Regions from separate parts of the Ensifer sp. ENS09 genome, predicted to be linked through region 2. Evidence: riboswitches for the same ligand, from Rfam matches in the RefSeq annotation. Region 2 holds a riboswitch; each other region holds the start of a gene.
What was found. Region 2 has a riboswitch for cobalamin ahead of cobU (bifunctional adenosylcobinamide kinase/adenosylcobinamide-phosphate guanylyltransferase). Riboswitches for the same ligand answer to the same signal wherever they lie in the genome.

Region 1 (7,432 bases), on a different contig from region 2:
ACGGTCAAGAGCGATTATCTCAGAGAGATGTTCACGTCGGATCTCGAAGATCCGAAGAGTTTTATCAACACCGATCCGAACGGGCTGAAATACCGCGAGATCGTCTCGTCCTTCAACTTCGACAAGGACGGCAAGATCGTCCGGGGCGAGGCAGGCCATATCCAGACCCGCCGCGGTCTCATCACCACGGTCGATCTCTTCCTCAACCAGTCGCTCGAAGAACGGGAAGGCGCCGACAACGGCGGCATTCGTCTTGCGCTCTACTTCAAGCGCAAGGCCCCGGAGATCAATACGGCATACGACATCCTGGCCGACCGCGCCCTGTTCGAGGTGATCAAGACCGCCTACAGCATGCCGGAGGGCTTGCAGAACGCCAAGATCGAAGCCCAGGCGGCCTATATCGAGCGCACGATCAACCTCAAGGAATTGCAGGAGCCCGGGAAGATCGACAAGCTGCTGCAGCGCTTCACGGCACTCTATGACGTCGAAAACAACCAGGACGTTTCGCCTGGTCTCGCGATCCTGACCGGCGGCGGGGGCGGCAGCGTCAGTGCCGAAACGCTGATGACGCTCTCGCAGCTACGCGCGGGCGGCCGCTGAGGCCTGCCGCCTGATGGCCGAGCTTCGGCTTGGCGGATGCATGGTAGCTCGCCGCGCGGGGCGGGCCGCCGTCATCGGTCAGCGCGCAACACCTTGTCGGGGTTCATGATGCCCGCGGGATCGAATGCGTGCTTGATGCGTTGCATCAGCTCGATTTCGATCGGGGCCCGGACCTCGGCGAGTTCGTCGCGCTTCAACTGGCCGATGCCGTGTTCGGCAGAGATCGAGCCGTTATGCCCAAGCACGATGCCGTGGACGATGGCGTTGATTTCGCGCCAGCGGTCGAGGAAGGCCTGCTTGTCGGCGCCGACAGGCTGCGAAATGTTGTAGTGGATGTTGCCGTCGCCCATGTGGCCGAAGGAACAGATGCGCGCGCCGGGAATCGCTTTCATGACGGCGGCATCCGCCTCCTTCATGAAGGCCGGAATGCTGGAGACGGGCACGGAGACATCGTGCTTGATCGAGCCGCCCTCGGGCTTTTGTGCCGGTGACATGCTCTCGCGCATGTGCCACAGCGCCTTGGCCTGTGTCTCGTTGGCGGCGATCACGGCATTTTCGACGAGGCCGGCCGCATATCCCTGCTCCAGCAGATCCTGTACCATCCGTTCCGCGCTTTCGGCGCTATCGGATGTCGAGATATCGATCAGCGCGTACCAGGGGTGGATCGTTTCCATCGGGTCACGAACGCCGGGGATGTGCTTGGCGGTGAATTCGACGCCGAGCCGCGGCATCAGCTCGAAGCCGGTCAGCGCCGGTCCACAAAGGCTGGACGCTTTTTCGAACAAAGCGAGCGCTTGCTCGACGGTGCCGACCCCGGCAAAGGCGACCTGATGTCCGAGTGGCTTCGGGAAGAGCTTGAGCACGGCGCCGGTGATCACGCCGAGCGTACCTTCGGCACCGATGAAAAGATCGCGCAGATCGTAGCCGGTATTGTCCTTTTTCAACCGGCGCAGCCCGTCCCAGATTTCGCCGGTCGGCAGCACCACCTCGAGGCCGAGGCAGAGCTGGCGCATGTTGCCATAGGCAAGCACGGCGGTGCCGCCGGCATTGGTGGAGAGGTTGCCGCCGATGCGGGCCGAACCTTCCGAGCCGAGCGACAGCGGGAACAGGCGATTGTGCTCGTCCGCCGCCTTCTGGATGTCGGCAAGGATGCAGCCGGCATCGGCGACGATGACATTGCCGACCGGATCGATGTCGCGAATGCGGTTCAGCCGTTCCAGCGAAAGAACGATGTCCGCCTTGCCCTCCCGCGGGATCTGCCCGGCGACGTGGCCGGTGTTGCCGCCCTGCGGCACGATCGCCGTGCGGGTGGCGCTCGCAAGCTTCATGATGCGCGAGACCTCGTCGACGGAGCCCGGACGCAGCACCATCGGCGTCGTGCCACGGTAAAGTCCACGCGATTCGACGAGATAACGCGCCTTGTCCGGTTCGGCCGTCAACACGTTGGCGCTTCCGACGATGTCGGCGAAGGAGGCGATGAATTCGGGAGAGGGAAGGGTGCTCATGGGCCTCACTTCGCATTGCGCCTGCGCGCGCTATCGGATCGGTCGATCTGAGGATGGGATCCTCGGTTCCTGGTCGGCGGCGATCATAACCGCAATGGGTGCCGTTCGGTGAGGGCGGGTGCGCGGAAAATGCCGCACGCCATCTTACCCTCGTGGTGCGGCTGCCCGCTGCAACCGATCGATGATGGCTTCCCCCAGCCCGTCCGAAGGGATGGCCCCGAAGGCGATGGTCTCTGCGCCGCTGGCATCCGCCCGTTTCATGTAGTCGAAGAGATTGGCGGCGGCTTCGCGCAGATTGCCGGTCGGGCTGAGGTCGAGAACGATGGCCGCCTGTTCCTCGCCGGCAATCCGATTGCCGCCGAAACGGATCAAGGCTTCGCCGGCATGCACCTCGGTGGCATCGAGCCGCACGGCAGCGCCGGGCGCATAGTGCGAGGCAAGCATGCCCGGCGCCTCGATCGTCGCTCCCGCCGTCTCCGGCCGGATCACCGGACGGCCGAGCAGGCGTTCGATCTCGGCAGCATCGAGGCCACCCGGCCGAAGCAGCCGGATCTCGTCGCCATCGACCTTGATGATCGTCGATTCAAGGCCGATCTGGGCCTGGCCGGCGTCGAGGATCAGCTTCAGTTTTCCACCGAGATCGGCCTCGACATGGGCCGCACTGGTCGGGCTGATCTTGCCTGAAGTATTGGCGCTGGGCGCAGCCAATGGCCGTCCGAAGCGGGCGATGACCCGGCGCGAGAAACCGTCGGGCATGCGGATGCCGAGCGTGTCGAGGCCGGCGGACGCCAGCGCATGAACCGTGCTGTCGGCGCGCTGCCGAAGGATCAGCGTCAGCGGGCCGGGCCAGAAGGCTTCGGCCAGCTGCCGGGAAACCGGATCGAAGTGCACATGGGCTTCGGCCATCGCCATGTCGGAGACATGCGAGATCAACGGATTGAAGCGCGGGCGCCCCTTCATCTCGTAGATGCGGCTGATCGCATCAGGGTTGGTGGCGTCGGCGGCAAGGCCGTAGACGGTCTCGGTCGGAATGGCGACCGGTTCGCCTTCGGCAAGAACGGCGCAGGCACGCGCGATCGCGCGGTCCGGTTCCCTATCCGTATCGATGATCTCAGCCATGCCGTTTCCTTTCCGACGCTTCCTTAACGGACGCACCGGAAAAACAGAACGATTTTCTTTGAAGCAACCGGTTCGGCTCAGAGGCTGCGGATGATGCGGCGCAACGCGTCATCTTTGGCGCCGAGCATCAGCACGTTTTTCAGTGCGACCTTGGGATCGTCGGTGCGAAACAGCAGACCGTTGTCACGAAAATTGCGGTTGATGACCATTTGGCCGGCTTCCGCGCCCGGTTCGATGGCAACGGCGAAATACATGCGCGAATAGCCGGGCTGGATGCCTTCGAAAAAATGCGTCTCGTGGCCGAGGTCGCAGTAGAAGTTGGCGAAGTAGAAGGACCAGGTGATGTCCTTGGAGGGAGTAACCGGCGTGCGCGCCGCCGTCACGTGACAGTAGCCGAGATGCGGCCGGCCGACGAGCGTGCGGTGGAAGATCATCTTCGGGAACTGGATCGAGGTGTGAAACCCGTTGATCCGCTTATGGGTCGTGTCGCCGGCGGTGTTGAGCTTCTTGCCCGTCCTGTCCGCAACTTCCTCATAGCTCAGGTAGCGCCGTTCGCTCGGCACCCATTGCCTGCGATTGATCCGGCCCGTGCGCAGGAATTCGGTATGAACCGCCGTCTTCGGCGGGATTGTCGGCGGCGCCTCGGCTGCCGCGTCGTAGTATCTCAACTTTGCCATGATCGTCAGCGCGCCATCTGCCTGCCTGCAGGACCTCTCTCGTCTGCCGGCTAGGCTAGCGGCTCATGGTTAATGAATGATTGCCTTCTGGCTGCATCATGAGCGTTCCCCATCCGATGGGATGTCGCAAACGGGCGAAGCTTTCCCGCGTCTGCGCCGCCCGCGCCGCAAAAGGCGGCAAATGCCCAAGACGTGGGCTATCTATATGTTTGTAGTGTAAAAATTCTAAGACAGGCGCCGTTGATGGCGGTTTTTCCCGTGTCGTCATTCTGGAATTGGATGTCGCTATCCGGCAGCTGCCAGGGCGGTTTCCGCGATTACATATCTTTACTCAAGGTGCCGTCTTCGAAGAGAAGTCGGAGAATTGGGAAGCCGGTCAAATCCCGGCGCTGCCCCCGCAACGGTGGTGGAGCGAAAGCCTCGGCAAAGGCCACTGGACGGTTCGTCCGGGAAGGCGCCGGGCTGGTCCGAAGGGACGGCTCCTGAGCCCGGAAACCAGCCTTGACGGACATAACCGTAACGGGTTGCGGCGGGCAGCCGGATCGGAGCCGACAACGCATGGGCGTGCGCTCGTGCGGGTTCCTGTCCTGCCTCTCCAAGACATGGCGCATGAGGACAGGACATGGAAACCAGAAACGATATGCTTCGAAAGCTGAAGGGCCGGCGCGACGGCTACAGCCTCGATCGGGCCTTTTATATCGATCCCGACTACTATCGGCAGGATCTGGAAAACATCTGGTACAAGGATTGGCTGTTCATCGGCCATGACTGCGAGATCCCGCGGGCCGGCAATTATTTCACCGTCCAGGTCGGCGACTACCCCGTTGTCATCACCCGCGATCGCCAGGGTGCCATCCGGGCATTGCACAACTCTTGCCGCCATCGCGGCTCGCGCGTCTGCACGCAACAGAAGGGCTCCTCGGCCAAGCTCGTCTGTCCCTATCACCAGTGGACGTACGAGCTCGACGGCTCGCTGCTCTTCGCCCGGCAGATGGGCGAGGATTTCGACAAGGCAGCCCACAGCCTGAAGCCGATCCATTGCGAAACGGTCGGCGGCTACATCTTCATCAACTTGTCGGAAAAGCCGATGGATTTCACGGCGTTCCGTGAGATGGCCTTGCCCTATCTCGCGCCGCACCGGCTCGGCGAAACCAAGGTCGCGTTCGAAAGCACTATCGTCGAGAAGGGCAACTGGAAGCTCGTCTGGGAAAACAACCGCGAATGCTACCATTGCGCCGCCAATCACCCGGAACTCTGCCGCACCTATCCGGAAGCCCCGACCGCGACCGGTGTGCAGGGCGCCAAGGATGATCCCGTGATCGCCGAACATTGGGCGAAATGCGAGGCCGAAGGCTTGCCGAGCGAATTCAGGATGTCGCCGACCGGCCAGTTCCGCGCCGCCCGCATGCCGCTCGTCGACAATGCCGAAAGCTACACCATGTCGGGCGCGCGCGCCGTCAGGCGGGCTCTGTCGGCCGATGTTTCCCAGAGCCAGATCGGCACGCTTCTGATGTTCCACTACCCGACCACCTGGAACCATGTGCTCGCCGACCACGCCATCACCTTCCGTGTGCTGCCGCTCGGGCCTGAACTTACCCAAGTGACGACGAAGTGGCTGGTCAACAAGGATGCGGTCGAAGGCGTCGATTACAATCTCGAGGAACTGACGCATGTCTGGACCGAGACCAACGATCAGGATCGCCAGATCGTCGAAGAAAATGCCTTTGGCATCCGCTCGCCGGCCTATGAGCCCGGCCCGTATTCGCCCGAGCACGAAGGCGGCGTGATGCAGTTCGTCGAGTGGTACTGCAAGTTCATGGAGCAGCGCCTTGCTGGCGACGCGGCTCCGCTTTCAAGGGTCGCCTGACATGCAGATGGCCCCTTCGTTTCACCATTTCGACGCGCTGCATGTCTGGATCGATCGGCAGCAGATGCTCGAATGCACATCGGCTGTCGTCGAGACCGCCGATGTCATGACCTTCACCTTCCGGGCCGAAAAGCCCGCCTGGTTCCGCTATCTCCCCGGGCAATTCGTAACGCTCGAACTGCCGGTCGCCGACGAGCCGGTCATGCGGACCTACACGCTGTCGTCGACGCCATCGCGGCCGCTTTCAATCGCGGTCACGGTGAAGGCGCAGGCCGACAGCATCGGCACCCGCTGGATGTTCGAGCATCTGAAGCCGGGCATGAAGCTCCGCGCCTTCGGTCCGCTCGGCGATTTCAGCTTCGTGCGCCATCCGGGCGACAAGTATCTGTTCATCTCGGCCGGCTCCGGCATCACGCCGATGATGTCGATGACGCGCTGGATGGCGGATTGCGTGCCCGAGACGGATGTGACCTTCATCTCCTGCGCGCGTCGTCCGGACGATCTGCTGTTCCGTTCGGAACTGGAAGTCCTGGCCACGCAGATGTCCGGGCTCAACCTCGGCTTCATCGTCGAGGGGCATGAGGCGCGCCACGGCTGGCACGGATTGCGCGGCCGCATCGACGGCGCCAAGCTGCCGCTGCTTGCGCCCGATTTCATGGACCGCACCGTCTTCTGCTGCGGCCCCGAACCCTTCATGCGCGGCGTGCGCGAGATGCTGAAATCGGCCGGTTTCGACATGGGCCGCTATCACGAGGAGAGCTTCCAGCCGGCGGCGGCACCCGCCGCGGAAGAGATCGCCGTGCGCGCCGGTGCCGGTGACGAGGGCGAGATCCAGGCGGCCAAGGTCGCCTTCACCATGAGCGGCAAGGAGGTCGAGGCCAAGCCCGGCCAGACGATCCTGCAGGCGGCGCGCGCCAACGGGGTGCGCATCGGCGCTGCCTGCGAAGGCGGCATCTGCGGCACCTGCCGGGTGATGAAGGTCGCGGGCGAGGTCGAGATGAACCACAATGGCGGCATTCTCGACGACGAGATCGACGAAGGCTACATCCTCGCCTGTTGCTCGCGACCACTTGGCGACGTCCAGATCGAAGCCTGAGGGCGGCGATGCATGTCGCGAGAAGTGCGTCGCGGTTTTGCAGCAGCGACGTGCATAAAGGATGAGAGCTTAAAGCCTGGCGCGAGATCCTTTTTCACGCGACAGGCTTATGGCGCGTTGCAGGGGATCGGATTGGCCGAAACGCTTGCCGGGGCGTCGGTGCCGGTCGCCGTTTTCGGGCATGTGCCCTGGGCGGCTTCATTGCCGGCAATCGCCACCTGCAGGGCGCGCTCCTGGCGGGCGAAATCGATCGAGCCGGTCACCATCATGTCGACGCCGCTGCCGGCGCCGCTCGCAGCGTCGGCGCGGCTGACAAGCAGCGGCTCGCTAAACATTGCGGTCGCCCGTGCGACCGCCTGCATGCCCGTTCCCCGCTCGGCTTGGGCGACGAGCATCAGCGGTAGCGGCTTTTCCGGCAGCAAGGCGCCTTGTGCCCAGATCGCTTTCAGCGCCTGCGGCGACATCGCCGCCACATTGACGTCGATGTCGTCAAGCGTTCCCGGCACGCGGTAGGGGCAGCGGCGCTTTCCGCAGTTGATGCCCGAGGAGAACTGCCACAGCGCGTAAC
Region 2 (7,432 bases):
GCCGGGCAGTCCCATTCCTTCGGATGCCGGCCTCGTCGTCATTCCCGGGTCGAAGTCGACCATCGGCGATCTCATCGATTTCCGCGCTCAAGGGTGGGACCGCGACCTTCAACGCCACGTGCGGCGCGGCGGTCGGGTCATCGGCATCTGCGGCGGCTACCAGATGCTCGGCCGTAGCGTCACCGATCCGCTCGGCATCGAAGGCGGCGAACGGGCGGTCGAGGGCCTCGGGCTGCTCGATGTCGAAACCGAGATGGCGCCGGAAAAGACCGTGCGCAACAGCCGCGCCTGGTCGCTTGAGCATGATGTGGCGCTCGAGGGATATGAAATCCACCTGGGGAAGACGCAAGGTGCCGACTGTGATCGGCCTTCGGTGCGCATCGACAACCGCGCCGATGGCGCGCTTTCGGCCGATGGTCGGGTGATGGGCACCTACCTGCACGGGCTCTTCACCAGCGACGCCTATCGCGGCGCGCTGCTGAAAAGTTTCGGCATCGAGGGCGGCGCCAGCAACTACCGCCAGTCGGTGGATAGCGCGCTCGACGATGTCGCGAGCGAACTGGAGGCGGTACTTGACCGGCGCTGGCTGGATGGGCTGCTCGGTCGTTAGCCGAGAGAACGGTATCGACTGCGGTCGGCGGGGGCTTGCCGGTGTCAGCAAAGGCCCCGACGAAAACCGCCCAACGTTACCGGGCAATCCGCTGTAAAATGGATGGAGGAAGGTGGGAGCGCCCGTCACGGTCGTGCGTTCCCAGGCAGGGAACACGATGCAGGACGAAACCAGACGAGCCCATTGGGACAAGGCCTATCAGTCGAAAGGCGAGGCGGGCGTCAGTTGGTTTGAGGATACGCCTGCCGTCTCCCTCGATCTCATCCGCCGGCATGCGCCGATGGCTTCGACATCGCTGATCGATATCGGCGCCGGCGCTTCGCGGCTGGTCGATGCGCTCATCGCTGCGGGCATGAGCGATATCACCGTGCTCGATTTGTCGCCGGCCGCCCTGGATGCCGCCAAGGCAAGGCTCGGCACCCGCGCCGATGACGTGCACTGGATCGCGGCCGATGTCACCACGTGGATGCCGGACCGCCGTTATGAGCTCTGGCACGACCGCGCCGCCTTTCACTTTCTCACCGATGCCAGCGACCGGGCTGCCTATATCGAGCGGCTCACCGGTGCCGTCGTGCCCGGCGGACACGCCATCATCGCCACCTTCGCCCCCGATGGTCCCGAGCGTTGCAGCGGCCTGCCGGTGGTGCGCTACGACCCGGCAGCCCTTGCCGAGGTGGTCGGGCCGTCCTTCCGCCTGGTCGAGCATTTCGAGCACCAGCACCGTACGCCGGGGAATACGATCCAGTCCTTCCAGTTCAGCGTGTTTGAGCGGGTATAGATCGCGTGGGTTGATCCTGCGCCGTTCAGCCTTTGCGCAAGCGTGCGCGATACTCGACCATCTTCATACGTGCCATGCACGCGTCGGAGCAGTACAGCTTCGACCCGTTTCGCGTCACGTCGATATAGGCGCGGTCACATCCGTTCGCATGGCACCGTCCGAAGCGCCGGCTGCCGAACCTGTCCATGAGCAGCGCCAGGGAAACCACGAACTCGGCTGCCAGCGTCTCGATGATCGTTTCGCCATCTCCATGGAAATGCAGGTGATGGGGTTGGTCGACGTCGGCCACGAGATAGGGACGAGGGGCGTAGCGCTTCATCAGGTGGTTCAGCGTCGCCGCAGCGGTCTCGTCCGTGGCGGCCTCAAACACCGGGCCGAGGTCCGTTGCGACCGACCGCAATCGCGCGCCGCCATCGACGACGGGCAGAACGCGCTTGCTCATCGATGGGTTGAGTTGTTCGGCAAATGCTCGCTTCAGCGCGTCGGCTGTCAAGCCAGCATAGGCGCGGCCGCCGGATTGACCGTCCAGTGCGAGGTTCACCAAAGTCGCCGCCAAGGCGGCCTGGCGTTGTGAGTTACGTGTAAGTTGCATTTGACAGGTAACGGACCGGTTGCGTACTCGTTACTAACTATTCGGATTACGAAGGTAACGCAAGAATGGTCGGTGAGAGCTATGCTGCGGTGCTGCGCGGGGATGGTGTCGTCCGTCTCGTGATCGCGACATCGATAAGTCGAATGACCACGTCGATGCTGAGCCTATCCCTTCTGATCGCGGTGTCGAAAAGCACGGGCTCAGTCGTGGATGCGGGCGCGGTCCTGTTCGCGCACGCCGTTGCCTTGGCCTTGATCGCCCCCGCTGCCGGCCGCCTCGTCGATCGTTTCGGTTCGCGGCGAACTCTTTTTGTGTTCGTCGGGTTTCATACCCTGTCCTATGTGGCGGTGGTCTTCGCGCTCGTCCATCAGTTGTCGGCCGCCTATCTTCTCTTGGCTGCCGCGGCCCTGGGTGCGACGACGCCGCCATCGGGGTCCGTCGTCCGGGCCAGTTGGCCGCATCTCGTGCCCGAGAGCAATCTATCGAGTGCCTATGCGCTCGATACAGTCATCAACTCGAGCACCTTCATACTCGGGCCCATCCTGGTCGGTGCCTTGCTCTATGTGATGCCGCCAAACATGATCGTGGGGTCGTGCGCTGTCGCAAAGGTCGTTGGCGACATGCTGATCGCCAACAGTCCCATGGCATGGAAGGCCACCGAGCGCCGTCCGCGAAAGCTGTTTTCCGTCCTGGCGAACGCTCCGCTGGCGCTGCTTTTGGCGATCGTCGCCCTCGACACCTTTACGATTGGTGCCATGCAGATTGGCGCGGTGGCGAGCGTCACGGCCACCCTGGCAGGTGTTCTTCTCGGTGGATTTGCCGCCGGCGAGGTTTTCGGCGGCATTTTCTATGGCGCGCTGCGCGCGCAACCTTCAGTGAAGCGCGGCATGATTGCCTTTCACCTGGTGACGGCCTGCTTTTTCATCTTGATGAGCATGACCTCAGACCCTTGGCTTCTGTTGCTGCTCTATCTCGGTGCCGGGGTTTTCAGCGGAGCCCGGGATGCGCTCGGCCAGCTCGCTGTCGGGCTGAGTGCCCGACCGGAGGATCGAACCGAGGCGTTTGGCTGGCTTACCAGCTTTATGTGGGCCGGCTACGGGCTCGGCACGCTTTTGTCCGGAAACCTCGGTGAAGGCTGGGGGGCGAGCGCCATTTATCTGGCCGCAGCCGCAGTCTCGACGACAGCGGTGATCGCGACGTGCTGGCTGAAGATCGTCAACCCTCAACCGAAAGAGTAGCGCTCCCGGGGGTCGATTACCGCACGGTCCACAGAACCATGCGGTCGAACGCGCGATCGCCGAACCATTTGCGGATATTGATCATCATGCTGGCGAATTTGCCTCGGAACAGAGGTGCGCCAGAGCTTGAGGGCGCATTGGCGCATTCTGGTAGCGATTTGGCACAAAATGAGAGTGTAAGGGCTCGAGCCACGGGTGGAAGGCAGGCGGATGCGCGACCGTTCTTCGCGGGCCGCGGCCGTCCGTTCGCGGCTCGACAAATCGTCGCGTGGCGCAACTCGGCCGGGGAGGCGTCGCATGCGTCGATTGACTTTGCGCGGTCCGGTTCCTAATCATCGGCTGTTGGATGGTTCCTCCGCGTCGTGGCGACACGGGGGAAAAATTGGGAATGTGACGGATGGACCCAAATCGGGCATCCTTATCGCAGCCGACCCCGCGACTGTAGAACGGTCAGGGTTCGCCATCGGGTTTGGTGCCGGGCTGTCGGCCGGTTGCATGGGCAGCCGGGGCAGATCGGGGATCAAGCCGGAAAAGCCACTGGCGTGGCATCGTGATCAGCCGGGTTGGACGCCTCTTCTTCTACGAATCGTCCGCCTTTCACGAAGCCGCCCGCAGCGCCCGCGCGTCGGAGATGACGTGCAAAAGGTTCGCTGTCGGAAAAACGCCGGGAAGGTGAGGCGGGCCGTTCGGGTCCTGACATCGGAACCTTGCCCTTTAAGGGCGAGGCGATGTTTGGCCCCGTGACGCCGTGAGCCAGGAGACCTGCCATCCGGCATGGGCATTCCGCCCGAGGAGACGTTTGTCTCCAACGCCATCACGGAGGTTGTTTTGGCTCGCAGATGTTTTCAAGAACGCGCCCTTGGCGCGCCCGACGGCCGTTGCCGCATGCCGCTGATCTCGGCGTGTTGAGGCGGCGACGATGAGCAGTCTCAGCGCCGGCCCCGTGCTGGTCCTCGGCGGCGCCCGTTCCGGCAAGTCCGGCTTTTCCGAGCGGCTGGTCGAAGCGTCCGGCCTCACCCGACATTATGTCGCCACGGGACGCGCCTGGGACGACGAAATGCGCGCGCGCATCGACCACCACCGGATAAGCCGCGGCGAAGGCTGGACGACGCATGAGGAGCCGGTCGATCTCGTCGGCGTGCTCAGCCGCATCGACGATCGGGCCAACGTGGTCCTGATCGACTGCCTGACGCTGTGGGTCACCAATCTCATGCTCGAAGAGCGCGACATCGCGGCGGAGTTTGCCGCGCTTGCCGCGTATCTGCCCGATGCGCAGGCGCGTCTCGTATTCGTTTCCAACGAAGTCGGCCTCGGCATCGTGCCCGAGAACCGCATGGCCCGCGAATTCCGCGACCATGCCGGCCGGCTTCACCAGATCGTTGCGGAGAAATCCGCTGAAGTTTACTTTGTCGCGGCCGGTTTGCCGCTGAAAATGAAGGGTTGAAAAATGACCACTGCGAGAGCCAACCAGGGCAAGATCCCGGCGACCGTCATCACCGGCTTCCTTGGCGCCGGCAAGACCACGATGATCCGCAACCTGCTGCAGAATGCCGACGGCAAGCGCATCGCGCTGATCATCAACGAGTTCGGCGATCTCGGCGTCGATGGCGACGTGCTCAAGGGCTGCGGTGCGGAGGCCTGCACCGAGGACGATATCATCGAGCTCACCAATGGCTGCATCTGCTGCACGGTTGCTGACGATTTCATCCCGACCATGACCAAGCTGCTCGAGCGCGAAAACCGTCCCGATCACATCATCATCGAAACCTCGGGTCTCGCTTTGCCGCAGCCGTTGATCGCGGCCTTCAACTGGCCGGATATCCGCAGCGAAGTGACCGTCGATGGCGTTGTCACCGTGGTCGACAGCGCGGCCGTTGCCGCCGGCCGCTTTGCCGACGACCACGACAAGGTCGATGCGCTGCGCGTCGAGGACGACAATCTCGACCATGAAAGCCCGATCGAGGAACTGTTTGAGGACCAACTGACCGCTGCCGACCTCATCGTTCTCAACAAGACCGACCTCATCGACGCCTCCGGCCTCAAGGCCGTGCGCGACGAGGTCTCTTCGCGCACCAGCCGCAAGCCTGCGATGATTGAGGCGAAGAACGGCGAAGTTGCCGCTGCCATCCTGCTCGGCCTCGGCGTCGGCACGGAAAGCGATATCGCCAACCGCAAGTCGCACCACGAGATGGAGCACGAGGCGGGCGAGGAGCACGATCACGACGAATTCGACAGCTTTGTCGTCGAGCTCGGCGCGATCGCCGATCCCTCGGCCTTCATCGATCGCCTGAAGGGCGTGATCGCAGAGCATGACGTGCTGCGCCTCAAGGGCTTTGCCGACGTACCCGGAAAGCCTATGCGCCTCCTGATCCAGGCGGTCGGCGCCCGCGTCGACCAGTATTATGATCGTGCCTGGGCTGCCGGCGAAAAGCGCGGCACGCGGCTCGTCGTCATCGGCCTGCACGACATGGACGAGGCGGCGGTGCGCGCTGCGATCACCGCACTGGTCTAGATCGTTCCTTGAGTGAAATGATCTAACACATTGAAATGATGCAGTTTCGGGCGGAGGCAGCTTTCAGCGTTTCCGTCCGGGATTGCCCGAACGGACAAGACGAATGCATCTGCTTCTCGCCCAGAAAGGAACGATCGCCGACGGCAACGAAGCGATCGACCTTGGGCAAACGCCGGCCGATATCCTGTTCCTGTCTGCCGCCGACACCGAGCTCTCCTCGATCGCCGCAGCCCATGGTCGTCGCGACGGCGGCTTGAGCCTGCGCATCGCCAGCCTCATGAGCCTGATGCACCCGATGTCGGTCGATACCTATGTCGAGCGCACGGCGCGCCATGCCAAGCTGATCGTCGTCCGGCCGCTCGGTGGCGCCAGCTATTTCCGCTATCTGCTCGAAGCCCTGCATGCCGCAGCCGTCACCCACCGGTTCCAGATCGCGGTGCTGCCGGGCGACGACAAGCCGGATCCGGGGCTTGAGCCTTTCTCCACCGTCGCAGCCGACGACCGCCAGCGCCTCTGGGCCTATTTTACCGAAGGCGGCGCCGACAATGCCGGCCTCTTCCTCGACTATGCCGCGGCGCTGGTCACCGGTGCCGAGAAGCCGCAGCCAGCCAAGCCGCTGCTGAAGGCCGGAATCTGGTGGCCGGGTAAGGGCGTGATCGGGGTTTCGGCGTGGTTGCAGGTCGTCGCCGGCTTTGATGCCGACAAGACGGACAGGGTGGAATTCGAACCAACCATCGCCATCTGCTTTTACCGCGCCCTCGTCCAGAGCGGCGAGACACGGCCGGTCGAGGCGCTGATCGACGCGTTGGCGAAACAAGGTGTCCGCGCGCTGCCGGTCTTCGTCTCCAGCCTCAAGGATGCCGTTTCCGTCGGCACGCTGCAAGCGATCTTTGCTGAAGCTGCACCCGACGTGGTGATGAACGCCACCGGTTTTGCCGTCTCGTCGCCCGGGGCCGATCGCCAGCCGACCGTGCTGGAATCGACCGGTGCGCCTGTCCTGCAGGTGATCTTCTCCGGCTCGTCGCGGGCACAGTGGGAAACGTCGCCGCAGGGGCTGATGGCGCGCGATCTCGCCATGAACGTTGCCCTGCCGGAGGTGGACGGCCGTATTCTTGCTCGCGCGGTCTCGTTCAAGGCGGCGTCGATCTACGACGCCAAGGTCGAGGCCAATATCGTCGGGCACGAGCCGCTCGAAGACCGGGTGCGCTTTGCCGCTGATCTTGCGGTCAACTGGGCGAAGCTGCGCCGGGCAGAGCCGCCTGAGCGCCGTATCGCCATCGTCATGGCCAACTATCCGAACCGCGACGGTCGCCTCGGCAATGGTGTCGGGCTTGATACCCCAGCCGGCACCGTCGAAGTGCTGCGTGCGATGGCGAAAGAGGGTTATGCCGTTGCCGATATCCCGGACGACGGTGACGCGCTGATCCGGTATCTCATGGCCGGCCCGACCAATTCGGCAAGCCATGATCGCGAAATCCGCGAGTGCATTTCGCTGAACGATTACAAATCTTTCTTCGATTCGCTTCCGAAACAGATTCAGGATCAAGTCGCGGGCCGCTGGGGTGCGCCGGAAGTCGATCCCTTCTTCCTCGATGGTGCCTTCGCGCTGCCGCTCGCCCGCTTCGGCGAGGTGATCGTCGGCATCCAGCCGGCACGCGGCTACAACATCGATCCGAAGGAAAGCTACCATTCGCCGGACCTC
Region 3 (7,432 bases), on a different contig from region 2:
AGCGGCGGTGAAAAGCTGTCTCAGATGTGTCATGGGTTGCGCTCCAGGTTGGACCGTTCAGCCTTTGAGACCGGTCATTGTGATGCCCTCGACGAAGCGCTTCTGCGCGAGCAGAAAGGCGGTCACGAGGGGAAGGGTGATGATGAGGGTGGCCGCCATCAGCGCGCCGTAGTCGTCGCCGGCTTCCGCAGCGCGGAAGTAGAGAAGACCGAGCGGCGGGGTGGCATAATCCTGGTTGGTGACGACGATCAGCGGCCAGAAGAGATCGTTCCAGTGCGCGACGACCGAGAAGATCGCAAAAGCCGTGATCGCCGGCCAGGCGTTCGGCACGATGACGCGCGCGACGATGCCGGCCTCAGACATGCCATCGAGGCGCGCCGCATGGATCAGATCGTCGGGCATGGCGCGGAAGAACTGCAGGAACAGGAAGATCGCAAAGACCGAGATCGAGAAGGGCGCCACCAGAGCCGTGTAGCTGTTCAGCACCGAGAGCCGGTCGAAGGCCACGTAGATCGGCAGCGCCGTCGCATGGATCGGCACGAGCAGTCCGAGCATGACCAGAACCATCATGGTGCGGGCGGCCCGGAACTTCAGCTTCGCCATGGCATAGGCGCAAGGTATGGCGACGACGATCTGGATGACGAAGATCAGCGCGCAGACGATCACGCCGTTGAAGAGCAGCGTCGACATCGAGACGCGCGACAGCGCCTTGGAGAAGTTCTCGATGTAGGACCACTGCTCAGGAATCAGCGACAGCGACGAGGAAAAGATCTCGCTCTGCGCCTTGCCTGCGGTCGAGACCATGAAGATGTACGGTGCAAGGAAGATAAGAGCGCCGAGCGACAGCACCGTCAGACGGGCGATGCGGGCGACGGAGAAGGCGTTGCTGGTCATGCGTAGTGCACCTTCCGGTCAAGCACGCGGTACTGCAGAAACATCAGGACGACGAGGATTGCGAGGAAGACCACGGTCATCGCCGAGGCGTAGCCGACGCGCAGATAGACGAAGCCTTCCTGGTAGATGGTGAAGAGCAGCACTTCCGACGCCTTGTTCGGACCGCCTTCGGTCAGCGTCTTCACCGTCTCGAACACCTTCACCGAATTGATGATGCTGATGGTGGTGACGAACAGCGTCGTCGGCCCGAGCATCGGCCAGGTCACCAGCCGAAAACGATCGAACCAGGATTTTGCGCCATCGACTTCGGCTGCGGCGTAGAGTTCCCGCGGGATGGCGGTGAGGCCGGCGAGGAACAGCACCATGTTGAAGCCGACGGACTGCCAGATGCCGATGATCGAGAGACCGTAGAGCACCGTGCTGGAGGCGCCGAGCCAGTTGGGGCCGGCGATGCCGAAAACGGCGAGGAAGGTGTTGATCGGGCCGATGGTCGGGTGGAACAGGAATTGCCAGACCGTGGCCATGGCGACGAGCAGCGAGGCGACCGGCAGGAAATAGACGGTCCGAAAAAGGGCCCTGCCCTTGGTTTCCGCCTCGATCAACATGGCGATCGCCAGCGAAAGCAGGATCGATACCGGCGTGACGATCGCGGTGTAGACGGCGGTGTTCCAGAGCGAGCGACGGAAGGTGCGGTCGCCGAAGAGCTCGGCATAGTTCTCGAAACCGACGAAACGGAAGCTGCTGTAGCCGAGCTCGAAATCGGTGAAGCCGAGCACGATCACGGCTGCGGTCGGTAGCAGGATGAAGAGGAAGAGCAGCGTGATGGCCGGCAGCGCCAGCAACCAGGCGATGCGCGCTTCGCGGCGGTCGGGATGGTGCGCAGCGATCGCCGTTTCGAAGGTTGCGACACTAGCCATGGACCTTCTCCAGCGTCGCGGCGATAGCGACCGGCTCGGCTGCCACCCGGGTGCCCTCGCCGTCGAACAGCATCGCCCGTTCCGGCATGAACGCGACATCGACGGGCTGACCGATCGCGAGTGCTGCGGCTTCGGCGGGTGCTGACTTGGCGGTGACCACCTCGCCGATCGCATCGAGGCGTGCGTGGACGATCACCTCGGAGCCGAGAAACTCCATGCGCTCGACCCGCGCAGTCAGCCGGCCGGCGCCTGCCGTATGGAAGCGCACGAATTCCGGGCGGATTGCGAGCTTCACCGGTGCATCCGGCGCCTGCCCGCGGCTTGCCAGAAGCACGAGATCGCCGAAGCGCACGATGCTTGCCGTATCCGTGCGGGTTTCGAGCACGTTGATCTTCGGCTGGCCAAGGAAGCGCGCAACCTCGATATGGGAGGGGTTGTCGTAGATCTCCTTCGGGCTCGCCAGTTGCAAGAGATTGCCGCCGATCATGACGGCGACGCGGTCGGCCATCGACAGCGCTTCGGACTGGTCGTGCGTGACATAGAGTGTCGGCACGCCGGCGCGGCGGTGCAGGTCGACGATTTCGCCGCGGGCATGGACGCGCAGGTTGGCGTCGAGATTGGAGAGCGGCTCATCCATCAGGAAGACGGCCGGGCGGCGCACCATGGCGCGGGCAAGCGCTACGCGCTGGCGCTGGCCGCCGGACATCTGGCCGGGCTTGCGGTCGAGCAGATGATCGATCTTCAGCGCTCCGGCCATCTCCTTGACCTGGCGCTGGATATCGCTGCGGATCTGCTTCTGCCCCGGCAGGAGATTGCCGATGACCGGCAAGCGCTGCATCGCCGTCAGGCGCCGCATGGCGAGCGGCACCGAAATGTTTTGACCTGCGGTCAGGTGCGGATAGAGCGCGTAGGACTGGAACACCATCGCCACGTTGCGATCGGCCGCCGCCATCCGCGCGACACTGCGGCCGCCGATCACGATCTCGCCGGCATCGCCGTGATCGAGGCCCGCGACGATGCGCAGAAGCGTGCTCTTGCCGCAGCCGGAAGGGCCGACGAGCGCAATGAACTCGCCGGCTTCCGCCTCCAGGCTGACGCCCTTCAGGATGGCGTTGCCGCCATAGGACTTGGTGATGCCATCCAGCGAAAGCACGCTCATTGCGCTGCCTCCACGCGAACCTTCTTCTTGGCGGCGAGCGGATAAACGTCCTCGACGATCGGGTCGAGCACGTGGCTCGTCAGACCCGGCACCGCCACGATTTCGCTGGTCACGCCGGCATCGGTGAGTTCGTGCACGACGGCACCGACCAGCCGCTCGCCCGGCATCGGCCGTTCCAGCGTGTCGATGATGAAGGAGGTCGGCGGCGCCCAGACGAGCGACGTCCCGGCATGTTCGCCGGTCCAGGCCCAGTGCAGGTGACCGCTTGCATGCAACGCCACCTCGGCTTCGGCGAAAAGATCAAAGAGGCGCTGGCGCTGGCGGGGACGGATGCCCCAGTAGCCGGTGTCGCCCTCGGCCGGGTCGTCGACGAAGAGCGGCTTGTGGGCGAAGACCGCCACCCGGCGACCGTCGCGACCAAGCAGTTGTTCCTCCAGCCAGGCAAATTGCCTGTCTTCTTCCTCGTCTTCGAAGCCGATCAGCAGGCTGTTGAGGCCGAGCAGCCGCCAGTCGCCATGGTCGCGGCCCCAGTAGTCCGGACCGGCGAGACGGCGCCAGCGGGCAAGCCGGACGGGATCCACAGGCTGGTGCGAGCCCGGCAGATGGCCGACATCGTGATTGCCGGGAACGATCGCGACCGGCATCGAGAGCTGACCGATCAGATCGAGCGAGAAGGTGATATCGTCCTCATGGTCGGCACCATCGATGGTGACATCGCCCGTGTGGATGACGAGATCGGGTTTTACCGCCTCGATCCAGGCGCGAACCGGTTCCCAATTGCCGTTGAAATGGCTTTTGGCGGGGCTGAGATGGGTGTCGCTGATCTGGACGATTTTCATGGAAACGGGCCTCCGACGATGGCTTGCGGTATCCGCGTCGGAGGGCTGTCTTCTCCCCTTCTCTGCGGTTGGCCGCAGTCTTTAGGGAGCCGCCATGTCAGTTTGGTAACAGCCGTTCTCAGCTGATTTTCAGTTTCTCCATGAAAGCGTCATTTTCAGAAGCCCGGCCGGCGCGAACCGGCACACGCGGCACCAGATGCGTCTGCTACTTCTTTCCCCAGGCTCACCACTTTGCGCCGAGTTCGCCCCGAAAAGATGCCGGACAGGACTGCTCCATGACGGTCGCAAGCATCGCATTCGACGCGTCTGCTTCCGCGACGACCCAGTCGCGAAAGGCCTGGATCTTCTTCTGCCGCCTGGTGCTTTGCGGATAAACCAGCCAATAGGCGCGGCCGTCGCGCACCACATGCTCGAACGGCCGGATCAGCCGGCCGCTCTTCAGTTCATCCATCAGGAAGGTCGAGACGGCAATCGCCATGCCGTGATCCGCCAGGATGGTGGCGACATCCATCGCCTGGACGTCGAAGATCAGCTCGGTACCATTGCTCGCCGGCGGCTCGACGCCGGTTTCGATCATCCACCGCCGCCACCAGTTGGCATTGCCGAAACGCCGGATCCTCAGAACATCGGCGGGCTCCTTGAGTTGATGTTTCTCCAGGAAGGACGGCGTGCAGACCGGCACGTAATCGAGCGGAAACAAGGGAAAGACATCGTTTCCCGGCCAGTCGCCGGCACCGCTGCGCACCGCGAGATCGATAGCGTCACGCTTGAAATCGACCAGCTCGGTCGACATGTGGACCCTGATGCTGATGTTCGGATGCGCGGTCTGGAAGGTGGCGAGCCGCTGGCCGAGCCAGCTCGAAACGACGGTCGGTAGCACCGAAATGTGCAGGTGATGTTCGGTCTTGTCGGCAATCTCCGAGAAGGCCGCCCCTAAAAGATCGATCGCTTCGGTTACCTTTGGCGCCAGCTGCCGCCCGGCACCGGTCAGCCGCACCTCGCGCGGAAGGCGGACAAAGAGCGGCGCGCCGATGCGTTCCTCCAACAACCGGATCTGATAGCTGACGGCCGCCTGCGTCATGCCAAGCTCTTCGGCGGCGCGGGTGAAACTCAGGTGCCTGGCGGCGGCCTCAAAGGCGCGCACTGCACTCATAGGGGGAATCTTGCTCATGACGCTGAGATAAGCATTCTTTATGCCAGCATGCGAGAAATCGCTTTGCGCGAAACGCCAAAAAACCTCACTTTTTTCGCGAACACACGCCTTGTAGAGAAGTGAGGATAGCAATGCTTAGCGCAGTGCGATCAATGATTTACCATGCCCTGAATTGGGCCGACAGGACCCTCAGTGCTCCGGTCGACATAGACACGTTCAACGAGTTCCAGCTCCGGGATATCGGCCTGACGCGGGACCAGGAACATATCCGTGCGCACGTCGGCGACACCGCGGATCCGTGGCACTGGCCGGAGGAGCCCAAGCCCGTGCCGGTGCAACCCGCCGCGAAAGCAGTTTGCAGCGAAGGACCGCGCATTGGCCGCGTTTCGCCCCGCGCCCAGGCCGGAGAGAATAAAGACATAAGCATTTCTTTATGCGATTGACGGCCGAGCGATTGCAGGGCATTGTCCAGGCATCGTGGTTCTGCGCCTCGCCATCCGGCGGGGCGGAGCTAAGAGGGAATTCGGTGCGGCGCTGACAAGCGCCCAGGCCGGAGCTGCCCCCGCAACTGTAGGCGGAGAGCGGCCGTTCGATGATGTCACTGAGGAAGACGCCTCGGGAAGACGGAACGGTCCGCGTTGACCCGCAAGCCAGGAGACCTGCCGCGATGAACAACGTCCACGGGCGGGGTGTCCGATGGGGCGCGTTGACGACGCGGGACACTTCTCGCGTCGCGGATGCGTCGCATTCAAGCCTTGCCCTTCAACCTTCGGGGTAAGGAAATGACCATCAAGACTGCCAATCTCGGCTTCCCGCGCATCGGCCGACACCGCGAACTGAAATTCGCGCTTGAACGCTACTGGTCCGGCAAGATCAGCCGTGACGACCTTTTCGACGTCGGCCGCCGGCTTCGGGCCGAAAACTGGGCGGCGCAAAAGGCGCGCGGCATCGACATCCTCCCTTCGAACGATTTCTCGTTCTACGACCACGTGCTCGATACTGCCGTGCTCGTCGGTGCGGTCCCGGCCGCCTATGGCTGGAAGGGCGGTCCCGTCGATCTCGATACCTATTTCGCCATGGCGCGCGGCTCGACCGGTTCGCCCTGCGCTTCCGGTTGCACGCATGCGGGTGACGGCGGCAACGCCGCACTCGAGATGACCAAGTGGTTCGATACCAACTACCACTACATGGTGCCCGAATTCGAAGCGGATCAACGCTTTGCGCTGACGCATAACCGGCCGCTCGAAGCCTTTCTCGAGGCCGAAGCCCTCGGCTATCGAACCCGCCCGGTCCTGCTTGGCCCGGTGACCTTCCTCAAGCTCGGCAAGGCGAAGGGCGGAGATTTCGATCCCCTGGATCTGATCGAACGCTTGCTTCCCGTTTACGTCGAGCTGCTAACCGAACTTGCCAATGCCGGCGCCGACTGGGTTCAGATCGACGAGCCTAGTCTGGTGCTCGATCTCACCAACCGGGAAAGGCAGGCCCTGGACCTTGCCTATCATACGTTCCGGGCGAAGGTTCCCGGGCTCCGGATCATGCTTGCGACCTATTTCGGCGCGATCGGCGACAATATGGTGAGCGCCCTGGCGCTGCCGATCGCGGGCCTGCATGTCGATCTCGTGCGCGCGCCGCAGCAGATCGAGGTCCTCCTCCAGTCCGCTCCGGCTGACCGAGTGCTGTCGCTCGGCATCATCGACGGCCGCAACGTCTGGAGGACGGATCTTGCCGGCCTGTTGCGCCGCCTGCAGCCGCTCATCTCCGCCCATGGCCGGGACCGGATCGAGCTTGCGCCCTCGTGCTCGCTCCTGCATGTGCCCGTCGACCTCGATCTGGAACAGGCGCTCGACCCGGAGCTTGCCTCGTGGCTCGCTTTCGCCGTGCAGAAGCTCGACGAGTTGAGCCTTCTTGCCCGCGCCTTCGAGCCGGGGCTTGCCCATCCGGAAAGGGCCTTTGCGGCATCGAGCGAAGCTGCCAAGGCGCGTCTGACGTCGCTCAGGATCCATGATCCACTCGTTGCCGGGCGACTGAAGGCGCTGACGGCAGCCGACAGCGAGCGCCGGCCTCCCTTCCCGGCCCGTCGCGCGCTCCAGGCGGACGCGCTGCCGTTGCCGCTTTTCCCGACGACGACGATCGGCTCCTTCCCGCAGACGCCGGAAGTACGGCAGGCCCGTTCCCTGCATGCCAAGGGCGAACTCAGCTATGTCGACTACACCGCCTATCTGCGCCGGGAGACCGAGCAGGCGGTGCGCTGGCAGGAGGAGATCGGCATCGACGTGCTGGTACATGGCGAGTTCGAGCGCAATGACATGGTGCAGTATTTCGGCGAGCAGCTCTCGGGCTACGCCTTTACCCGAAGTGGCTGGGTACAGAGCTACGGTTCGCGCTACGTGCGCCCGCCGATCATCTTCGGCGACGTTTCTCGGCCAAACCCGATGACGGTCGAATGGGCGGCCTTTGCACAGTCACTGAC
Region 4 (7,432 bases), 590 kb from region 2:
CCACGCCGTCAGCGCGGTGATCATCACCGGCGCCGGCGAGCGCGCCTTTTCCGCCGGTGGCGATATTCATGAGTTCTCGGAAAGCGTGGCCAAGGGCGTGAACCTGGCCGTGCGCGATTTCGTCCGTCGCGGCCAGGGCCTGACGGCGCGGCTCGAAGCCTTTCCGAAGCCGGTCATCGCTGCCGTCAACGGGCTTGCCTATGGCGGCGGCTGCGAGATCACCGAGGCCGTGCATCTGGCGATTGCCAGCGACCAGGCGCGCTTTGCCAAGCCGGAGATCAAGCTCGGCATGCCGCCGACCTTCGGCGGCACCCAGCGGCTGCCGCGGCTCGCCGGCCGCAAGCGCGCGCTGGAACTGCTTTTGACCGGCGACGATTTCCCGGCCGATCGCGCGCTGGAGTTGGGGCTCGTCAACCGCGTCGTCCCGCATGACGAACTGATCGCGTCCGCCCGTGACCTGGCAAAGCGCATCATGGCGCACTCGCCTCTCGCCGTCCGCTCGATCATCACTGCTGTCACCCGCGGCCTCAACATGTCGATCGCCGAGGGATTGCAGGTCGAGAGCGAGCAGTTTGCCCAGATGGTGCCGACCGACGACCTTGCCGATGCGCTCGCCGCCTGGAAGGGACGGCGCGTCCACGACGACCCGCCGCGGCCCGGTCTTTTTTCGCGATATTTTTAAATTCAACCGAACGGTTGACAATTAGGCCAATCCAGACGACATTCAACGATATGGTTGAATATCAGAACGCACATCTCGATGCCGTGTTTCACGCGCTTTCGGACCCGACGCGGCGCGCCATGCTCCAGGACCTTTCGCAGGGCGAAAGACTGGTGGGCGAGCTTGCGGCGCCGTTCTCGATCTCGCTGGCCGCGGCATCGAAACACATCAAGGTGCTGGAAGGAGCAGGTCTGGTGCGCCGCGAAGTGAAAGGTCGCACGCATGTGTGCCGGCTCGATGCCGGGCCGATGCATGCAGGCATGGAGTGGATGCGCCACTACGAAACCTTCTGGCGCACCCGCATCGACGTACTCGAGGCGCTGCTTCTCGCCGAAGACGCCACCAACCAAACTGATTCGGAGGATAAGCCATGACTTCGTCTGCCACAGCCTTTGCCGGCGCCGATTACGGCCGTGTCGTCGCACCGGACGCGGTGCGCATCGAGCGCCTGCTTCCCGGCCCGATCGAGCGGGTCTGGTCCTATCTGACGGAGGAGAGCAAGCGCCGGCTCTGGATGGCGTCCGGAACGATCGGGTCGAAGGAAGGGGCCGAGGTCGAGCACGTCTTCCGCCACTCGGAACTGACAGCGGAAGACGATCGGCCACCGCAGAAATATGCCGAGCACGCCGGCGAGGTGCGCAATTACGGTCACGTGCTCGCCTGGGAGCCGCCGCGGCTGCTGGCCTACACCTGGAACGAAGAAACCGGCACGCCCTCGGAGGTCCGCTTCGAACTCAGCCCCCGCGGCGACAAGGTGCTGCTCGTCGTCACCCACAAGCGCATCGCCGACCGCGCCATCATGACCAGCTTCTCCGCCGGCTGGCACGTGCATCTCGACATTCTGCGTGCGCTGCTGGAAGGCGAAAAGCCGGCGGCCTTCTGGAGCAAGTTTGCCGACCTTGAAGCGCAGTATGACGCGCGTATTCCCAAGCCCTGACGGCGGGATGGGCTCAGAGGTCAAGACGCGTGCAGGCGCCGGCAAGGATCCACTTGCCGGCGCTTTTCGTCAGGCGCGGGCGAAACCGACAATGAAGAACGCCAGCGCGCCGATCGACGCGAAGGTGCGCACGTGGTTCCACCAGACCCAATCGGTCAGATAGCGCTCATGCCAGAGATCGGTCGCCGCCTGACCGGGGGCTGCCGCGGCGAGCGCGTCGTTCATCGGCACGTTGAAGACGATGGTCACCAGCAGCACGCCGACGACATAGGCGACACCGCCGGCGGCAAGCCACCACCGGCCCTCACCGCCCGAGAGGAAGGCGACGACGATGAGCGCCAGGGCGAGCAACGCCGTGCCCATGAAGGCGCTGAGGAAGATCGGGTTCTGGATCACGACGTTGATCGCATTCATCGCAGCGATCCCCTGCTCCGGCGGCAGCCGCGACAGGGCCTGCATGATGCAGACCGAGAAGATGAAGAACAGCCCGGCCATCAGGCCGGAACCGATCGCGGCGGCAAACGCCAGAGCGGGGATCAGGGGGATCATGCGGCAAGACTCCAAACACCAGTTGCTGCGGTTTCCCGAGCGTAGGCTGCAAAGTCACGCGGACGCCGCCCAAGCACATGCTCGACATCGGACGTCAGGTTTGAATTGCGCCCGTCGAGCACCGAGGTGAAGAGATAGCGGATGAGCTCGACATAGTCATCAGGCACGCCGTCGGCCTGCAAGTGTGCAGCGAAGTCGGCAACCGGTATAGCCTGATAGGAGATCGGGCGGTTGGCAGCCGCGGCGATTTCGGCCACGGCGTCGGCAAAGGTCATCAGCCGCGGGCCGGTCAGCGAATAGACCTTGCCGACATGGCGGTCGTCGAGAAGCGCTTCGACAGCGACGTCGGCAATGTCGTCGCAGCTGATGAAAGGCTCGGTCACCGTGTCCACGGGCAGGAAGACGGAACCGCTCAAGACACCCTCGGCGAGGAACCCTTCGTCGAAGTTTTCGAAGAACCAGCTGCCCCGGATTACCGTCCAGTCGGCGCCGGAGGCCTGCAGCGCGCGCTCGGCCGCTTCCGCCTCGTCCTCGCCGCGCCCCGACAGCAGCACCAGCCGCTTGACGCCGGCGCTGACGGCAAGGCTCGAGAACTTGGCGATCACCTCGACGGAGCCCGGTACCGCCAGATCCGGCTGGAAGCAGACATAGATGCGATCGACGTTTTCAAGGACCGGCGCCCAGGTCACCTCATCCGTCCAATCGAACGAAGGCGACGCCGAACGGGCACCGATGCGGACCGCTATGCCCCGCTCCCGAAGGCGCTCGGCCACCCGCCGCCCCGTCTTGCCGGTACCGCCCAAAACCAGTGTGATTTTCTGAGACATCGTTTCCTCCTGAGGTTCCACCAAAAAATATGAGTATCTCTCACATTTGCAAATGTGATAAATCCTCGTATTTTAGGAGTCAAGTCAAAATGTGAGCATTACTCATGATTCCAGATGCAAGCCCCGCCACGCTTCCCGCCGACGACGAGCCCGCACTGCGCCGGACACCGAGCCAGAAGCGCAGTCGCGAGCGCGTCGAGCAGATCCTCGCCTGCGCGACGGCGCTCATCCAGGAAAAGGGCAGCGACGCCATGCGCATGAGCGAAGTCGCTGAGAAGGCTGGGATTTCGATCGGCTCGCTGTACCAGTACTTCCCCGACAAGGCGGCAATCGTGCGCACGCTCGCCGAGCGCTACAATGCGGTCTGCAACGAGTGTATCGCGGCCGAACTGGCCAAGGTGACCTCGATCGCCGAGCTGCGCGACGCCTTCTCGCTCTTGTTCGACATCTATTACGAGATGTTCCTCGCCGAGCCGGTCATGCGCGACATCTGGTCGGCGATGCAGGCCGACAAGGCGCTGCGCGAAATCGACCTTGCGCAAAGCCGCGCCGGCGGAAAGCTGCTTGCCGATGTCTGGGCCCGGCTTGTGCCGGCGACGCCGCGCGAGGAAATCGACAGCGCCGCCTTCCTGATCATGCATCTCGGCGACTGCACCATGCGGCTTGCGGTCTCGGTCGAGCGCGCCGAGGGCGACCAGATCGTCGAGGCCTACAAACGCATGACCATCAAGGATTTTGTCGCGGATGGACCGCGCGGCGGCGCGCACTCAATTGACAACTCCATGACACAATCCTAATCATCTGGGATCGATTGGTTCCCGGGACGCGAACGTGTTTCGGGAGTAAACGGGAATGTGACGGATGGACCCAATCTGGGCATTCAAATCACGGCCGACCCCGCGACTGTAGAGCGACGTCGATCCACCGTTCCGGAGCGATCCGGAAGAAGCCACTGGCAAGACCGCGAGAGGGCGGCCGAGCTGGGAAGGCGAGGCAGATCGAGGGCATCGAGCCCAACGCCGTGAGCCAGGAAACCTGCCACTCGATGCGGGCATAGGGCCCAACCGGGAATTTCCCGATGCCATCACGGAGGTTGTCATGGCTACGTCTACCATTTCGAGCACCCCGCTCTCCCTCAGCGATCGTCTGACCGCTGGCGTCATCGCGCTCTTCATCGGCGCATTCCTCGTCTTCGGCGCCGGCCTTGCCAACTCGGCCGTGCTGCACGACACGGCGCACGACACCCGCCACTCCTACGGCTTCCCCTGCCACTGACCGATGCCTCGGAACGTGAACAACGTTCCGCATCGAACAATCTGCGGACCTGAACGCATCCGGCACGAGCCGGATGTCGGTTTGTGTGCATTCCGGTTTTTCCGGCGTGCGAAAGCCATCCGCAGCACAGGCAAAATGGGAAGGCTCAAGGACCACGCCGCAGCGCGTGGCTTTTGTCGTTATCGAGGGATTTCAAGATGATTGTCAGAACGCTTCTGGCCGCGATCGTGGCTGGATTGATTGCCGGTGTCTTCATGACCGGCGCCCAGGAATTGCGCGTCACGCCGCTGATCCTGCATGCGGAAGAATTCGAAGGCGAGGCTCCGGCCCCCACCGAACAGCCCGCCGCCCAGCCGGGTGCGGCACAGCCTGCCGCGGAAAACCACGACCAGCATTCGTCGCTCAAAGCCGTGTCGCCGCTCGGCGCCTTGCTCGACGCGCTGTCGCCGATCACGCCCGCCTATGCCCATGAGGGCGAGCACGAGGACGGCGGCATCATGTTCGGCATGAGCCGCTTCTCCGGCACGCTGATCGCGAACCTCGTCACCGGTTCCGGCTTCGGCCTGCTGCTCGCCGGCGTCAGCCTGGTGATCGGCTACCCGATCACGCTTCGGAACGGCGCGCTCTGGGGCGCCTGCGGCTGGCTTGCCGTGCACATGTTGCCGGCGATCGGCCTGCCGCCGGAACTGCCTGGCTTTCCGGCCGCCGAACTGGGCGACCGCCAGACCTGGTGGCTCGCAACGGTGGCGCTTTCGGCCGTCGGCCTTTATCTCGTCGTCCTGCGCGAGGAGATCGTCTCCAAGGTCGCGGGTCTCGTGCTGATCGCAGCGCCCCATGTCTATGGTGCGCCGCAGCCGCTCGACATCACCAGCAACGTTCCGGCCGTGCTCGGCGCAGAGTTTGCGGTTGCCGCACTCGCCACCACGCTCGCCTTCTGGATCGTGCTCGGCGTCGTCTCCGGCTTCATCAACGAGCGCTTCGTCAAAGCATAGTGATCGCCGATCACGGATTGTCAGCAAACCGACGGCGGGGTTCAGGCCCCGCCGTTTTGCATGAGATGCGCCGCCAGCCGCGCACGGCGATCTTCCGGCTCCAGCAGGACGCAGGTGTCGCAGAAGCTGCCGCCCTCCGTCTTGAAATACAGACAGCAGCCGCAGCGGATCCGATACTGGCGCGAAATGTGTTCACCACTTGCCGGATCGACGGCCGCAATCTGCTCGTAGCAAAGCTCATCAGAATAGAGCCGCGAGCCCGGCCGCTTGACGATTGCCAGCGCCTCGGCCATGCCGCGCGCCTCATCCCCGATCGCACGGCCGATTTCGAGGAACGCGCCAGCCAGGGCATCCGCCGCGAGCCGCCACTGCGCCCCGCTCGAGAGGCCCGTCCGTGCCTTCAGGACAGCAATGACGGGCGTCAGATGAGCGATGAAGCCCTGTTCGAAAACGCTGACGTCCTCCTCCCGACCCTTGCGCTCCGTCGCCGGCGGCTGGAGGCAAAAACGATAGCGTTTGCCCGCGACTTCGGCACCACGGTGAAGCCGTGCCCAATCCTCGAAACGAATCCCGGCGACCTCCAGCTGCAGCCCGGCACCGAGATGGAACGCGCCAAGGACCACGCTCAGCTGACGGCTATAGAAGGCGATCAGATGCGCCGCACGGATCCGGTCGGTCATGCCGACCCCGAAGAAATCCTGATAGGCGAGCCCCGCCTCAAGGCCAGCGCTGCCCGCAGCCCAGAAGTCGTCCGGCGCGCTGAATTCGCTCGCCGCCGACCCGAGCGAGACGGCAGCCTCCGGAAACTGGGCACGCAGATGGTCCGCGACGGCCAGCGCCTGCTGCGCAAAGGGGGCCGCGATCTCCGCTGTCGGCCGGTGGTCGTTCAAGCGCATGCCGTCTCCGTCGCCCATCCTCACCCCTTGGCGCTGGATGCGGGCGGATTGCCACGCGCACCCTCCCCCTGCCGCAGCCAGCCACCGTCGAGGCCGGCTCGTTGAAGGCCGAGGCGGATCGCCGGTATGCCGCGCATCAGCGCCCAGACAAGGCCGCTTCGCCAGTTCTCGATCATCATGACAACGAGGCCCTGGTCAAGACCGACCACCCGCGCATCGATCCAGCCCTCCGGCCCGCCGCCACCAAGGCTCGGGTTGAAGCCGCCGGGAAACCGCCCCTCGTTCAGAAGTCCGGGATAACTCTCCGCCATATGCGCGAGAGAGGCCTGCGCCGCCTCAGGCTCGAACGGCAGGCAGGCAAGCGGCGCCCAGGGCACGAGCGTGCCGTCATCAGGGCCGTGGGGCGCGCCGCGGTTGACATAGCCGAAAAGCTGCTGCTGGCGGCCATCGCGAAGGCGCACACGGACGCGCGGCGCATGGCAGGCGCTGAGACCCCACAGGTGTTCGCCATATCCGGCAAAGTGTCCGGGATTGGAACGCGCATGGTCCCGCTGCAACGCTATGGCGCGCCGGGTATTTTCGAAATAATCCGTTCCCCGCTCCCGCATCGGTCGGTCGGCCAGCCCGCGCAGATCGAGCCAGGCCTGCGGGAAGAGATGGATGAAGAGCGGCGCCGCATGAAGGTGCGGCCGGCCCTCGACGGGGATCCAGTCATGGGCCTCGGCATAGGCCGCATAATGCTCCGGTTCGATCGCATGCTCGGGCGCGCCGAGTGCCAGCACATAGAGCAGCAGCGCTTCGCTATAGCCCCGCCAGCGATGTTTCAAAAACCGCCCCGGCGGCCGCCAGCCCATCGTCAGCGTATCGCCGCGATTGAGCGCCCAGCGCCAGTCAACCCGCGCATAGAGCCGGTCAGCAAGCGCACGGATCTCGCCTTCGACCGCATCATCGCGGCGGAAATAGGCGGAAGCGGTCAGGACGCCGGCGATCAGCAGCGCCGTATCGACGGTTGAAAGCTCGCTCTGCCAGGCGCGCTCGCCGGTCCGCATGTCGAGGAAGTGGTAGTAGAAGCCGCGATAGCCGGTCGCCTGCCGGTGGCGGGACTGCGGGCCTTGGGCAAGGAAGCGCAGGATCGTCACCACCCGCCGCGCCGCATCGCTGCGCGAACGCCAGCCGCGCTCGACGCCGACCGGGTAGCAGGAAAGGCCGAAGCCGGTCGCAGCGATGCTCGCCGG

Region 1: another riboswitch for cobalamin. It lies ahead of IB267_RS11040 (aromatic ring-hydroxylating dioxygenase subunit alpha); the one in region 2 lies ahead of cobU (bifunctional adenosylcobinamide kinase/adenosylcobinamide-phosphate guanylyltransferase).
Region 3: another riboswitch for cobalamin. It lies ahead of metE (5-methyltetrahydropteroyltriglutamate--homocysteine S-methyltransferase); the one in region 2 lies ahead of cobU (bifunctional adenosylcobinamide kinase/adenosylcobinamide-phosphate guanylyltransferase).
Region 4: another riboswitch for cobalamin. It lies ahead of IB267_RS06290 (CbtB-domain containing protein); the one in region 2 lies ahead of cobU (bifunctional adenosylcobinamide kinase/adenosylcobinamide-phosphate guanylyltransferase).

Annotation. Positions count from the first base shown of each region.
Region 1 is NZ_JACVBP010000002.1:583,830-591,261, reverse strand. It holds gene IB267_RS11060 (DUF1217 domain-containing protein) at 1-600, shown strand, start outside; gene IB267_RS11055 (FAD-binding oxidoreductase) at 672-2,105, opposite strand; gene IB267_RS11050 (L-threonylcarbamoyladenylate synthase) at 2,250-3,224, opposite strand; gene IB267_RS11045 (DUF6656 family protein) at 3,302-3,901, opposite strand; cobalamin riboswitch at 4,219-4,420, shown strand; gene IB267_RS11040 (aromatic ring-hydroxylating dioxygenase subunit alpha) at 4,524-5,768, shown strand; gene IB267_RS11035 (hybrid-cluster NAD(P)-dependent oxidoreductase) at 5,770-6,864, shown strand; partial or broken gene IB267_RS11030 (glycoside hydrolase family 25 protein) at 7,086-7,432, opposite strand, start outside.
Region 2 is NZ_JACVBP010000001.1:669,026-676,457, reverse strand. It holds gene IB267_RS03325 (cobyric acid synthase) at 1-610, shown strand, start outside; gene IB267_RS03320 (trans-aconitate 2-methyltransferase) at 768-1,388, shown strand; gene IB267_RS33845 (CGNR zinc finger domain-containing protein) at 1,414-1,929, opposite strand; gene IB267_RS03310 (MFS transporter) at 2,046-3,218, shown strand; cobalamin riboswitch at 3,549-4,003, shown strand; gene cobU (bifunctional adenosylcobinamide kinase/adenosylcobinamide-phosphate guanylyltransferase) at 4,138-4,662, shown strand; gene cobW (cobalamin biosynthesis protein CobW) at 4,666-5,730, shown strand; gene cobN (cobaltochelatase subunit CobN) at 5,834-7,432, shown strand, end outside.
Region 3 is NZ_JACVBP010000005.1:176,463-183,894, reverse strand. It holds gene IB267_RS25445 (ABC transporter substrate-binding protein) at 1-33, opposite strand, end outside; gene IB267_RS25440 (carbohydrate ABC transporter permease) at 58-894, opposite strand; gene IB267_RS25435 (carbohydrate ABC transporter permease) at 891-1,811, opposite strand; gene IB267_RS25430 (ABC transporter ATP-binding protein) at 1,804-2,970, opposite strand; gene IB267_RS25425 (metallophosphoesterase) at 2,967-3,809, opposite strand; gene IB267_RS25420 (LysR substrate-binding domain-containing protein) at 4,033-4,962, opposite strand; gene IB267_RS25415 (hypothetical protein) at 5,115-5,405, shown strand; cobalamin riboswitch at 5,424-5,644, shown strand; gene metE (5-methyltetrahydropteroyltriglutamate--homocysteine S-methyltransferase) at 5,745-7,432, shown strand, end outside.
Region 4 is NZ_JACVBP010000001.1:1,258,996-1,266,427, forward strand. It holds gene IB267_RS06260 (crotonase/enoyl-CoA hydratase family protein) at 1-682, shown strand, start outside; gene IB267_RS06265 (helix-turn-helix transcriptional regulator) at 733-1,095, shown strand; gene IB267_RS06270 (SRPBCC family protein) at 1,092-1,658, shown strand; gene IB267_RS06275 (DUF1772 domain-containing protein) at 1,728-2,207, opposite strand; gene IB267_RS06280 (NAD(P)H-binding protein) at 2,204-3,034, opposite strand; gene IB267_RS06285 (TetR/AcrR family transcriptional regulator) at 3,139-3,831, shown strand; cobalamin riboswitch at 3,830-4,092, shown strand; gene IB267_RS06290 (CbtB-domain containing protein) at 4,133-4,309, shown strand; gene IB267_RS06295 (CbtA family protein) at 4,507-5,301, shown strand; gene IB267_RS06300 (ferric iron reductase) at 5,343-6,191, opposite strand; gene IB267_RS06305 (glucoamylase family protein) at 6,218-7,432, opposite strand, start outside.